Regions from separate parts of the Streptomyces sp. NPDC008137 genome, predicted to be linked through region 2. Evidence: predicted binding sites of a transcription regulator. Region 2 holds the regulator's gene; the other holds the start of a gene.
The links. Region 2 encodes HspR, which represses chaperone genes until heat shock. Its sites were predicted from a motif close to TTGAGNNNNNNNNNCTCAA; they were not measured.

Region 1: the regulator HspR is predicted to act here: its motif matches at 3,593-3,611, upstream of lon (endopeptidase La).

The regions. Positions count from the first base shown of each region.
Region 1 covers NZ_JBIBHN010000053.1:10,544-16,286, forward strand. The annotation lists gene ACFZBT_RS39775 (HAMP domain-containing sensor histidine kinase) at 1-274, opposite strand, end outside; gene ACFZBT_RS39780 (response regulator) at 271-1,011, opposite strand; gene ACFZBT_RS39785 (spermidine synthase) at 1,147-1,824, opposite strand; gene ACFZBT_RS39790 (rhomboid-like protein) at 1,996-2,796, shown strand; gene ACFZBT_RS39795 (GNAT family N-acetyltransferase) at 2,809-3,456, opposite strand; gene lon (endopeptidase La) at 3,634-5,743, shown strand, end outside.
Region 2 covers NZ_JBIBHN010000006.1:220,694-226,436, reverse strand. The annotation lists gene dnaJ (molecular chaperone DnaJ) at 1-1,121, shown strand, start outside; gene ACFZBT_RS12690 (heat shock protein transcriptional repressor HspR) at 1,127-1,579, shown strand; gene ACFZBT_RS12685 (substrate-binding domain-containing protein) at 1,856-2,965, shown strand; gene ACFZBT_RS12680 (LuxR C-terminal-related transcriptional regulator) at 3,162-4,199, shown strand; gene ACFZBT_RS12675 (helix-turn-helix transcriptional regulator) at 4,227-5,171, opposite strand; gene ACFZBT_RS12670 (hypothetical protein) at 5,354-5,536, shown strand; gene ACFZBT_RS12665 (hypothetical protein) at 5,539-5,743, shown strand, end outside.

The sequences.
Region 1 (5,743 bases), on a different contig from region 2:
GTGAGATGGAGCGGGCCACCGCGGTCATCTCGTCCAGCGGCGCGGTGAGCGAATGGGCCACGAACTGCGTAATGAGGAGCGTGGCGATCATCGAGAAGACCGTGATGAAGCGCAGCTCCGTCTTCGTGTGCACCGCGATCACCGACAGACCTGTGGTGATCAGCACCGAGATGACGACCAGCGCGCCCAGCTTGGTCTTGATCGAGAACGGGCTCACCCCGCCCCAGGGTTCCGGCTCCCCGGGGTTTCTCCGTGCGGCAGGCCCGCCGCTCATGGCGTCGGGGTCTCCAGGGCGTAGCCCACGCCGTGCACCGTGCGGATGCGCTCGGCGCCGATCTTCCGGCGCAGCGCCTTGATGTGGCTGTCGACGGTCCGGGTGCCGGAGGCGTCCGCCCAGTCCCAGACCTCGGCGAGCAGCTGCTCGCGCGAGAGCACCGCGCGCGGGGTGTTCGCCAGGCAGACCAGCAGGTCGAACTCGGTGGGCGTGAGGTGAACATCCTCACTGCGCACCCGTACGCGCCGCTGCGCGTGGTCGATCTCCAGCTCGCCGAGGCGCAGGATGCCGCTGCGCGGGGTCGCCGCGGCCAGGGCGGCCCGCTCCACGCGGCGCAGCAGCACGTGCACACGCGCCGCCAGCTCCCGCATCGAGAACGGCTTCGTCATGTAGTCGTCGGCGCCGACGCCCAGACCGACCAGCATGTCGGTCTCGTCGTCGCGCGCGGTGAGCATCATCACCGGCACTGGCCGGGCGGCCTGCACGCGCCGGCAGACCTCCAGACCGTCGAAGCCGGGCAGCATGATGTCGAGGATCAGCAGGTCGGGCTGCCAGGCCTCGGCCGTGTCGACCGCCGCCGGACCGTCGCCCGCCGTTTGCACGAGGAATCCCTCGGCGCGCAGGCGGGTCGCGATGGCGTCCACGATCGTGGCGTCGTCCTCGACGACGAGAACCCGGCGCTGTGCACCCGGGCTGGCCGTCGCCGAACCGCTGTGGGAGGTCTGTGTCTGCTCCATCGCCCGCCCCTGGGGTGTGCTTTCCGGAATCAGTGGGGTGATTCCTTCTGACTGGCTATGCCTGCGCATGGTTGCGATTGACGCTTGAATGATCGGCGTCAGAGGAGCAGCGTACGGGGAGTCAGTACGCCTTTGCTATCCAGGGCGGATGCCGAGGTGTACGACGTCGGGAACGCCCCGGGCAACCGGGATCTCTTCGGTACGCACCCGCTGGAACCCGGCATTCCGCAAGGTTTCTTCGAATTCCGGAGAGGGCTGGGCGGACCAGACGGCGAGTACTCCACCGGGTCTCAACACCCGTGCGCAGCTTGCCAGTCCGGCCGCCGAGTACAGATTTCCGTTGCCCTCCGTGACGGTCCAGCCGGGGCCGTTGTCGATGTCGAGGCACAGGGCGTCGAACGTGTCGGATGTCTCATTGACGTACGTCACGAGATCGGCTTCGACGATTTTCGCGCGGGGATCGGCCAAGGCTTCGGCGGAGAACGCGGAGAGCGGCCCGTCGAGGTGCCATTCGACGATCGCGTGCTCGCGTTCCACGACCGTGATCCCTCCCCAGCGGGGGTCCGCCGCCGCGTGGGCGAGGGAGAAGCCGACGCCGAGTCCGCCGATCAGCACATCCGGGCGGGCCCGGCCGGCCAGGGCGTCCAGGGCCGCGTCGACCAGCCGCCGCTCCGAGCGGCCGTCGGAGGTGTCCATCAGGAAGCAGCCGTTCGCGATGATCTCCAGCCGGTCGCCGTGCCGTCGCAGCACGACCTCGCCGTGCGGGCCCTCGCGACGGTCCAGTACATCGGGCGTGTCGTTCGAGGTGGGCATCGGAGCATCCTGGCAGGTGCGGGGACTCCGGCGCCAAGCATTACGCAGCGGCGCGGCGGACGCGGTGCGCGGGCTCTCGGGTTGCTGTGAATCGGCTCTCGCGTGGCGCCGGTCACAGACAGTGGGGCAGGTGTACGCGAAGGCTGGGGCACGACGGAAGGAGCGCCCGTTGTGGAACGCAACGCGCCGTCCGACGAGACGGCCGTGACGGCGCCGACGGGCGCGCGCGTCTCCGGCGCGCCGGAGGTGCTGGACGGGGTTCCGAGGCAGCGGGGCCCGCGGGAGAGCCCGGATGCGGGCGTACGGGAGCCCGGCCCCGTGCGGGAGCCCCGGCTCCGGGCGCCGCTGCGGCCCTGGCGGCTGCTGCCCACGCCCACGGGCGCGCCCTTCACCTTCGGCTACGCGGTCCTCCTCGGTGTCACCTCGCTGATCTCCGCGTACGCGGACCCCGCGCTGGTCCACGCCCTGCTCCAGGGCTCCAGCACCGATGTGGCGCACCTGGTGCGGACGCCGGAGCTGGTGCTGATCGGCAGCGCGCTGTGGGTCGCTGGCGGGGTGGCCTCGCCGTTCACGATCGCGTTCGTGCTGGTGCTGACCGCGCTGGAACGGCGGATCGGCGGCCTGCGCACGGCCGGTGTCTTCCTGCTCGGGCACGTCCTGGCCACCCTGGCGACCGAGGTCCCGGTGGGGCTCGCGGTGCTGGCCGGGCACCTCCCCGACAGTTCGCTGCACCGCCTCGACTACGGCGTCAGCTTCGGCGTCGCGGCCGGCACCGGCGCCCTGGCCGGCCTTCTCTCCCCCTGGCTGCGCGTGCCCCTGCTGGCCGTCTTCGGCGGAATGCTGCTCCAGGACCTTCTCGCCCTCAGCGACCCGATGACGAACTGGGGCCACCTGATCGCCCTGGCCATCGGCATCGCGACCTGGCCGGTGCTGCGGCGGTGGCGCGCGAAACGCGCTGTCGCCGGGAGCTGAGGGCGAGGCTCGTCACGCCGGAGTGTCGTGCCGGGCGCTGGTCAGCAGGGCCACCGCCTCCCAGCCCAGTGCCTCGTAGAGCCGTCGTCCCGCGGGTGTCCCGGACAGGACGCCGGTCCGCGCCCCCTGCTGGAAGGCGGCGTGCTGGAGCGTCCGCATGACGAGGCCGCCGAGCCCTCTGCGGCGGTGCCCGGGGGCCGTCTCGATCTGGTCGGCGACGGCGGTCTCGCCCGTCGGGGCGATCTGGCCGCGCGCGGCGAGGGAGCCGTCCGGCGCGGCGACCAGTACGCGCGTCACCCCGCCGCGTGACCAGGTGCGCAGCCGGTAGCCGTCGGGAACGTCCGGAACGTCGTCCGCCGCCAGGGGGACCGTCATCAGACAGCCGGGCTCGGGGTCGATCCACCAGCTCTCGTCCAGCCAGCCGGCGACCACCGAAGGATCCCGGAACGCCTTCAGCCAGACCGCGTCCCCGGTCACGTCGCCGGCCACCTTGCGGACGGCCGTCTCGTCGAGATCCTCGCCCGTCGCGCCGAACACATGCCGTGTGACGTGGCCGATCGCCCCCACGTCGATCGTGCAGCCCCAGGGCTCGGTCACCGGTGGAGCCGCCCCGCGCGAGACGACCCATCCGTCCACCCATGCCCGCACGGTCGCTTCCATGCCGCCCCCTTGGTAATGGTCATTTCCGTATTCTGCCTGTTACGGAAATCGACCTTACCCGCCCGCCCTTTCCTCGTGTCACGAGTGATCGCTCACAGCGAACGGCGGCGGGGGAACATCCGGCAGCTCCCGTGCATTGAGTCGGCATAGCTCAACTTGACTGCCGAAGGGGAGATCATGGCTGCTGAGTCCAAGGCGTTCACACCGCTCACCCTGCCCGTGCTGCCGCTCGACGGCGAGGTCGTGCTGCCCGGCATGGTGGTCCCGCTGGATCTGAGCGACTCCGAGGTCCGTGCCGCGGTGGAGGCCGCTCAGGCCGCTGCCAGGTCAACGCCCGGGAAGCCGCGGGTACTCCTGGTGCCCAGGATCGACGGGACCTACGCGAACACCGGTGTCCTGGGCACCGTCGAGCAGGTCGGCCGGCTCGCCGACGGCGATCCCGGTGCTCTGATCCGCGGCCGGGGCCGGGTGCGCATCGGGGCGGGAACCACGGGTCCCGGCGCCGCCCTCTGGGTGGAGGGCACCCGTCTCGACGAGACCGTGCCGGATCCGCTGCCCGGCCAGGTCACCGAACTGGTGAAGGAATACAAGGCACTCGCCACCGCATGGCTGCGGGGCCGCGGCGCGTGGCAGGTCGTCGACCGGGTGCAGGCCATCGACGACGTCTCGGCGCTCGCCGACAACTCCGGCTACTCACCGTTCCTGACCACCGACCAGAAGATCGAGCTGCTGGAGACCACCGACCCGGTGGCCCGGCTGAAGCTCGCCGCCCAGCAGCTGCGCGACCACCTCGCCGAGCAGGACGTGGCCGAGTCCATCGCCAAGGACGTCCAGGAGGGCGTCGACAAGCAGCAGCGCGAGTTCCTGCTGCGGCGTCAGCTGGAAGCCGTCCGCAAGGAGCTGCGCGAGCTGAACGGCGAGCAGGACGGCGAGGAGTCCGACGACTACCGCGCCCGCGTGGAGGCCGCGGACCTGCCCGAGAACGTCCGCGAGGCCGCGCTCAAGGAGGTCGACAAGCTGGAGCGGTCCTCCGACCAGTCGCCCGAGGGCTCCTGGATCCGCACCTGGCTCGACACGGTCCTGGAGATGCCGTGGAGCGAGCGCACCGAGGACGCGTACGACATCCAGGGCGCCCAGGCCGTCCTCGACGCCGAGCACGCCGGGCTGGAGGACGTGAAGGAGCGGATCACCGAGTACCTCGCGGTGCGCAAGCGGCGTACCGACCGGGGCCTCGGCGTGGTCGGCGGGCGGCGCGGCGGTGCCGTGCTCGCGCTCGTGGGGCCGCCCGGCGTCGGCAAGACCAGCCTCGGTGAGTCCGTCGCCCACGCCATGGGCCGGAAGTTCGTGCGCGTCGCTCTCGGCGGTGTGCGCGACGAGGCCGAGATCCGCGGCCACCGGCGTACGTACGTCGGCGCCCTGCCCGGCCGTGTCGTCCGGGCCATCAAGGAGGCCGGGTCGATGAACCCGGTCGTGCTCCTCGACGAGATCGACAAGGTGGGCTCGGACTTCCGGGGCGACCCGGCCGCCGCCCTCCTCGAAGTCCTCGACCCGGCGCAGAACCACACCTTCCGGGACCACTACCTGGAGGTCGAGCTGGACCTGTCGGACGTGGTCTTCCTGGCCACCGCCAACGTCCTGGAGGCCATCCCGGAGGCGCTGGCCGACCGGATGGAGATCGTCCGCCTGGACGGCTACACCGAGGACGAGAAGGTCGTCATCGCCCGCGACCACCTGCTGCCGCGCCAGCTGGAGCGGGCCGGGCTCGCCGCCGACGAGGTGACCGTCGACGAGAGCGCGCTGCGCAAGCTCGCCGGTGAGTACACCCGCGAGGCGGGAGTCCGGAACCTGGAGCGGTCCGTCGCACGGCTGCTGCGCAAGGTCGCGGCCCAGCACGAACTGGGCGAGCGGAAGCTGCCCTGCACCGTCACGGACGGGGATCTGCGCGACCTGATCGGCCGGCCGCACCACGTGCCCGAGTCCGCGCAGGACCCGGCCGAGCGGCGGACGTCGGTGCCGGGCGTGGCGACCGGGCTCGCGGTGACCGGGGCGGGCGGTGACGTGCTGTACGTGGAGGCGTCGCTGGCCGACCCGGAGACGGGCGCGGCCGGACTGACCCTCACCGGCCAGCTGGGCGACGTGATGAAGGAGTCCGCCCAGATCGCGCTGAGCTTCCTGCGCTCCCGCGGTGCCGAGCTCGAACTGCCGGTGGGTGATCTGAAGGACCGGGGCGTGCACATCCACTTCCCGGCGGGCGCGGTCCCCAAGGACGGCCCCAGCGCCGGCATCA
Region 2 (5,743 bases):
AGGCCGAGATCAAGAAGGCGTACCGGAAGCTCGCCCGCGAGAACCACCCGGACGCCAACAAGGGAAACGTCAAGGCGGAGGAGCGCTTCAAGGAGATCTCCGAGGCCAACGACATTCTCGGCGACCCCAAGAAGCGCAAGGAGTACGACGAGGCACGCGCCCTCTTCGGCAACGGCGGCTTCCGGCCGGGTGCCGGCGGGAGCGGCGGTTCCTTCAACTTCGACCTGGGCGACCTCTTCGGAGGCGGCGCCCAGGGCGGGGGACAGGGAGCCGGCGGCTTCGGCGGCGGGATCGGTGACGTCTTCGGGGGCCTGTTCAACCGCGGCGGAGCGGGCGGTGCGGGGACGCGCACGCACCCCCGGCGCGGCCAGGACATCGAGTCCGAGGTCACGCTCAGCTTCACCGAGGCGATCGAGGGCGCGACGGTCCCGCTCCGGATGTCCTCGCAGTCACCCTGCAAGGCCTGCTCGGGCACCGGCGACAAGAACGGCACGCCGCGCGTGTGCCCGACCTGCGTCGGCACCGGACAGGTCGCCCGGGGCAGCGGCGGCGGGTTCTCCCTGACCGACCCCTGCCCCGACTGCAAGGGCCGCGGCCTGATCGCGGAGCACGCCTGCGAGGTCTGCAAGGGCAGCGGCCGGGCCAAGTCCTCGCGGACCATGCAGGTGCGCATCCCCGCGGGCGTCAGCGACGGCCAGCGGATCCGGCTGCGCGGCAAGGGCGCGCCCGGTGAGCGGGGCGGCCCGGCGGGCGACCTGTACGTGGTCGTGCACGTCGACTCCCACCCGGTGTTCGGCCGCAAGGACGACAACCTCACCGTCACCGTCCCGGTGACCTTCGCCGAGGCCGCCCTCGGCGGCGAGGTCCGGGTGCCGACGCTGGGCGGCCCGCCCGTCACGCTGAAGCTGCCGCCGGGTACGCCGGGCGGCCGCACCATGCGCGCCCGGGGCAAGGGCGCGGTCCGCAAGGACGGCACCCGCGGGGACCTTCTGGTCACCGTCGAGGTGAGTGTTCCGACGGACCTGACGGGGAAGGCTCGTGACGCACTCGAGGCGTATCGCGAGGCGACTTCGGGTGAGGATCCGCGGGCGGATCTGTTCCAGGCCGCGAAGGGAGCATGAGTCAGATGGACGGTCGTCGGCGCAATCCGTATGAACTGACCGAGGAGACCCCGGTCTACGTCATCTCGGTGGCGGCCCAGCTGTCCGGCCTGCACCCCCAGACCCTGCGCCAGTACGACCGTCTGGGCCTGGTGTCCCCCGACCGCACCGCCGGCCGGGGCCGGCGCTACTCGGCCCGCGACATCCAACTGCTGCGCACCGTCCAGCAGTTGTCGCAGGACGAGGGAATCAACCTGGCCGGTATCAAGCGCATCATCGAACTGGAGAACCAGGTCGCAGCCCTCCAGGCCCGTGCGGCCGAACTGGAGAACGCCCTTGAGGGCGCGGCGGCGGCGATGCGCCAGCGCGAGGCCGCGGTGCACGCGTCGTACCGCCGGGACCTGGTGCCGTACCAGGAGGTCCAGCAGAGCAGCGCGCTGGTGGTGTGGCGGCCGAAGCGGCAGCAGCAGTCGGACTGACCGCCTGTCCACAGTCTGTGGAAGGGGCCGGGAGGCAACTCCCGGCCCCTTTCGCGTGCCTTGGGCCGGTTTCCCGGCTCTCCTTTCAATGATCAGACCATGCGGATCGCCTGGAGGTGATTCCGCAGAGTCTTCACAACCACTGCGGAGCGTGGTGTTGTCATCTCGTTAAGTGGTTTCGCTTGACGCTGGGGGCCGCGTCCGCGTTGGCTTTTCAGTCACATGGGCCACAAAGCTGTGCCCACGTCCGAATCACACGTGAAGTGAGCTCCCGACATGCGTCGTCGTATCTCCATATCCGTGGCCGCGGCCGCGATGTCTGTCACGCTCGCCGGATGCGGCGCGCTCAACGCGACGGGGAGCAGTGACGCGGCGAGCCCGGCCAAGGGCGACGACATCACGGTGGGCCTGCTGCTCCCGGAGAAGGCGAACACCCGGTACGAGAACTTCGACTACCCGATCATCAAGACGAAGGTCGAGTCCCTCACCAACAACAAGGGCCGCGTCGAGTACGCCAACGCCGAGGCGGACGCCGACACGCAGGCGGGCCAGATGCAGAAGATGATCGACGACCGGGTCGACGTGATCCTGCTGGACGCGGTCGACTCGCAGGCCATCGCGAGCGGCGTCAAGAAGGCCAAGGAGGCCGGCATCCCGGTCATCGCCTACGACCGGCTGGCCGAGGGGCCCATCGACGCCTACATCTCCTTCGACAACGAACTGGTCGGCGAGGTCCAGGGGCGCACCCTGCTGGAGGCCATCGGCGAGGACGCGAGCCTCTCCGACAAGATCGTCATGATGAACGGCTCGTCGACCGACCCGAACGCCAAGCAGTTCAAGGCGGGTGCGATGTCCGAGCTGAACGGCAAGGTGACGATCGCGCAGTCCTTCGACACCAAGGACTGGAAGCCCGAGAACGCCGAGGCCAACATGGCCGAGGCGATCCGGGCCATCGGCAAGGACGACATCGCCGCCGTCTACTCCGCCAACGACGGCATGGCCGGCGGCATCGTCAAGGCGCTGGAGGCCGCGGGTGTGACCGACCTGCCGCCGATCACCGGGCAGGACGCGGAGCTCCAGGCGGTGCAGCGGATCATCGCGGGCGAGCAGTACATGAGCGTGTACAAGTCGTACCCGCAGGAGGCCGAGAACGCGGCCGAGATGGCCGTGGCCAAGGTCCAGGGCCGGGACATCCAGTTCGCCGCCCTCACCCGCGACAAGGTCGACAGCCCCACCCACAAGGCCATTCCCGCCCAGCTGGTGCCCGTGGTCGCGCTCACGAAGGGGAACATCAAGGACACGGTGGTCGCGGACGACATCTACAAGCTGTCGGACATCTGCACGAGCAAGTACGAGACGGCGTGCCGGGCGATCGGCCTGAAGTGACCCTGTCCTGAAGCGATCCCTCCTGAAGTCCCCCTGTGACGGGCCGATTCCGACTGTGGCCCGCTTCCCCCCGTGGTGAAACCGGTAGGTACCGGTGGTTTCCGGTGGTCGCGGCGTGGGGAGCCGTGTTGCGGAGCAGGTCCCGTCCGCGCATAGTTGCGCTGCGGAAGACGGCGAACCGGGGGTGGGATGGGCGATGGCCGGGCACGGGACGGACGGGCATCCACACGGTGCTGACCGACTGTGCGAGGCCGGGGATCGCGTGTATTCCCGGGCCGTACGGCGGGGCCGCGTGCCGCGCGGGGATGCCGAACCGGTGCCCTGTCTGCTGGAACTCGCCCTGCTGCACCCGGACCCCGACGACATGGACTGGCTGGTGCCGACCTCACCGCAGGAGGTCATGACCCGGCTGCTGCGCGGGATGCACGACGAGGTCAGTGCCAGTCAGCGGCGGGTGGGTTCGGCGGTGGAGGCCGTCGAGTGGTACGCGGGTCTGGGCCGCCAGGTGCGGCCGGCCCCGTCGGCGGGGGAGGGCTCGGCGATCCGGGTGCTGGACGGACTCGCCCGGATCCAGGCCGCGATGGACGAGGCGACCGAGGCGTGCACGACCGAGGTGCTCACGGTCCAGCCAGGCGGCATCCGGCGCGAGGCGGAACTCTCCGAGGGCCTGCACCGGGCGATGGCGCTGCGCGGCCGCGGAGTGCGGATGCGGGACCTGTACACGCATGTCGCCCGGCACGGGCAGGGGCTGCTCACGTATCTGGAGCTGATGGGCGACACCGTGGAGGCCCGCACGCTCGACGAGGTGATCGACCGGCTGATCCTCTTCGACCGGACGGTGGCCTTCGTCCCCGCCAACACCGACCGCACGATGGCCCTGGAGCTGCGGCACCCGGCGATCGTCGAGTATCTGGTCACGGTCTTCGAGCGGCTGTGGCGCCTCGCCATCCCGCTGACCGCCCCGCTCCCCGACACGGGCATCGAGGGCATCTCCCACCGGGAACAGTCCATCGCGGCGCTGCTGGCGGAGGGCCACCAGGACGCGGTGATCGCGGAGCGGCTGGGGATAAGCGTCCGGACGTGCCGGGCGCACATCGCACGGCTGTCGGAGACGCTGGGCGCGGCCAGCCGCACGCAGCTGGGGGTCCGCATCGCCCAGGCGGGACTCGACGGTCCGCCGCGCTCCGCCGCGTCCCTCAGGGTTCCCGGTCAGGAATCCCCGAGCGTCCGATGAGAAGTCCGGGCCGGGGCTTCCTCCTTCTCAGTGGTCCTGCCGCAGGATCCCCGACTGCGCGATGAGGTACCCGAGTTGGGCGCGGCTGCCGCTGCCCAGGGCCGAGGCCAGCTTGGCTATGTGAGCGCGGCAGGTGCGTACGTTCATGCCCAGCCGGCGGGCGATGGCCTCGTCGACGTGGCCCTCGACCAGCAGCTTGGCTATGGAGTACTGGATGTCCGTGATGCCGCCGCGGGCGTTCTCGTACGGGGTGCCCGTGCTCAGCGGCACCGAGCGGTCCCACAGGTACTCGAAGAGCTTGATGAGGTAGCGGACCAGGCCGGGGTGGCGCAGCTCCAGGGCGACCTGCTGGTCGTCGCGGGCGGGGATGAAGGCGACCGACTCGTCGCAGATGATCAGGCGCTCGACGAGTTCGTCGATGGTGCGGTACTCCGCCTTGCCATCGGAGAGCTGGGCGGCGTAGGCCAGCTGCTCGGGGTTGTAGTGCGCGGTGTGCTGGTACAGGGTGCGGATGCGCACACCGCGTTCGATCAGCGGCCTGTCCCGCTCCAGCCCGCGCAGCAGGCTGCGTTCGGACATCCGGTCGCTCGGCTGGACGGTGAGCATCTCCGCCTGGCACTGGACGGTGGCCATGTTGAGCGCGGCGTTGATACGTTCGCCGCCTTCGAGCACAGTGATGGCGTCACTGGTGGCGGCGAGCTGGGTACCCAGGGCCATGAACGGCTGAAAGGTCTCCGCGAGCCCGGTTGCCAGGCGACGGCGGTCGGCTATCTCCTGCTCCAGCGGGTTGAGCTGCCGGGACAGGGCGACCGCCGGGGGCACCGGCCGCAGCCAGTTCGGGTCGTCCGGATCCGGATGAAGCAGGGCGAACTCCACCAGACAGGGGGCGGGCTCCGCATCCGCGCGAGCGATGCGTCCGGAGCGCAGTGCGGCGGCATACAGACGGCCGCCCTCCTCGCACCACTCGGTCATCGCATGGGGATGTGTCGCCTTAGTCCGATTCGCTGTCAAATCTCCACCCCCCAGGGTCCTGAACATGCAGGAACATGATGCATCGATTGTGTGGCCATGACGTGCCCGAATAAGCCATCGTCGTACCTGACGGGGGAAAAGGGGACCTTCAAGTGAGGACGAAGCCGACTATGCGTAACAGAATGCTTCGCTCGGTGCTTGTCGCCGCCTTCTCCGCCGTTGTGGCCCTCGGCACCCTGAGTGGCTTCTCCGATGCGAAGGACGATGTTCGGGCGAACAGCAGCTGGCCGTCTGTCGCCGTGAACACCAACGGCGCGAGCAACAGCAGTTGGCCGAGTTCCGGGGCAGCGGACTCCGGGAGCTGACCGTGACCACTCCACCCGACGACCGCTCCTTCCGCAGAGAGATGGCCACCGCCTACCGCTCCGGCTGGCACTTCATCGACCTGGTCACCGCCATCCCCCACAGTGGTGACTCGTTGATGGTGACCGTGTTCGGCGAGCCGGTGGTCGTCACGCGGGACGAGGACGAGGACGTACGGGCTTACCGGTGTCTGCGGCGGCCTCGGGGGG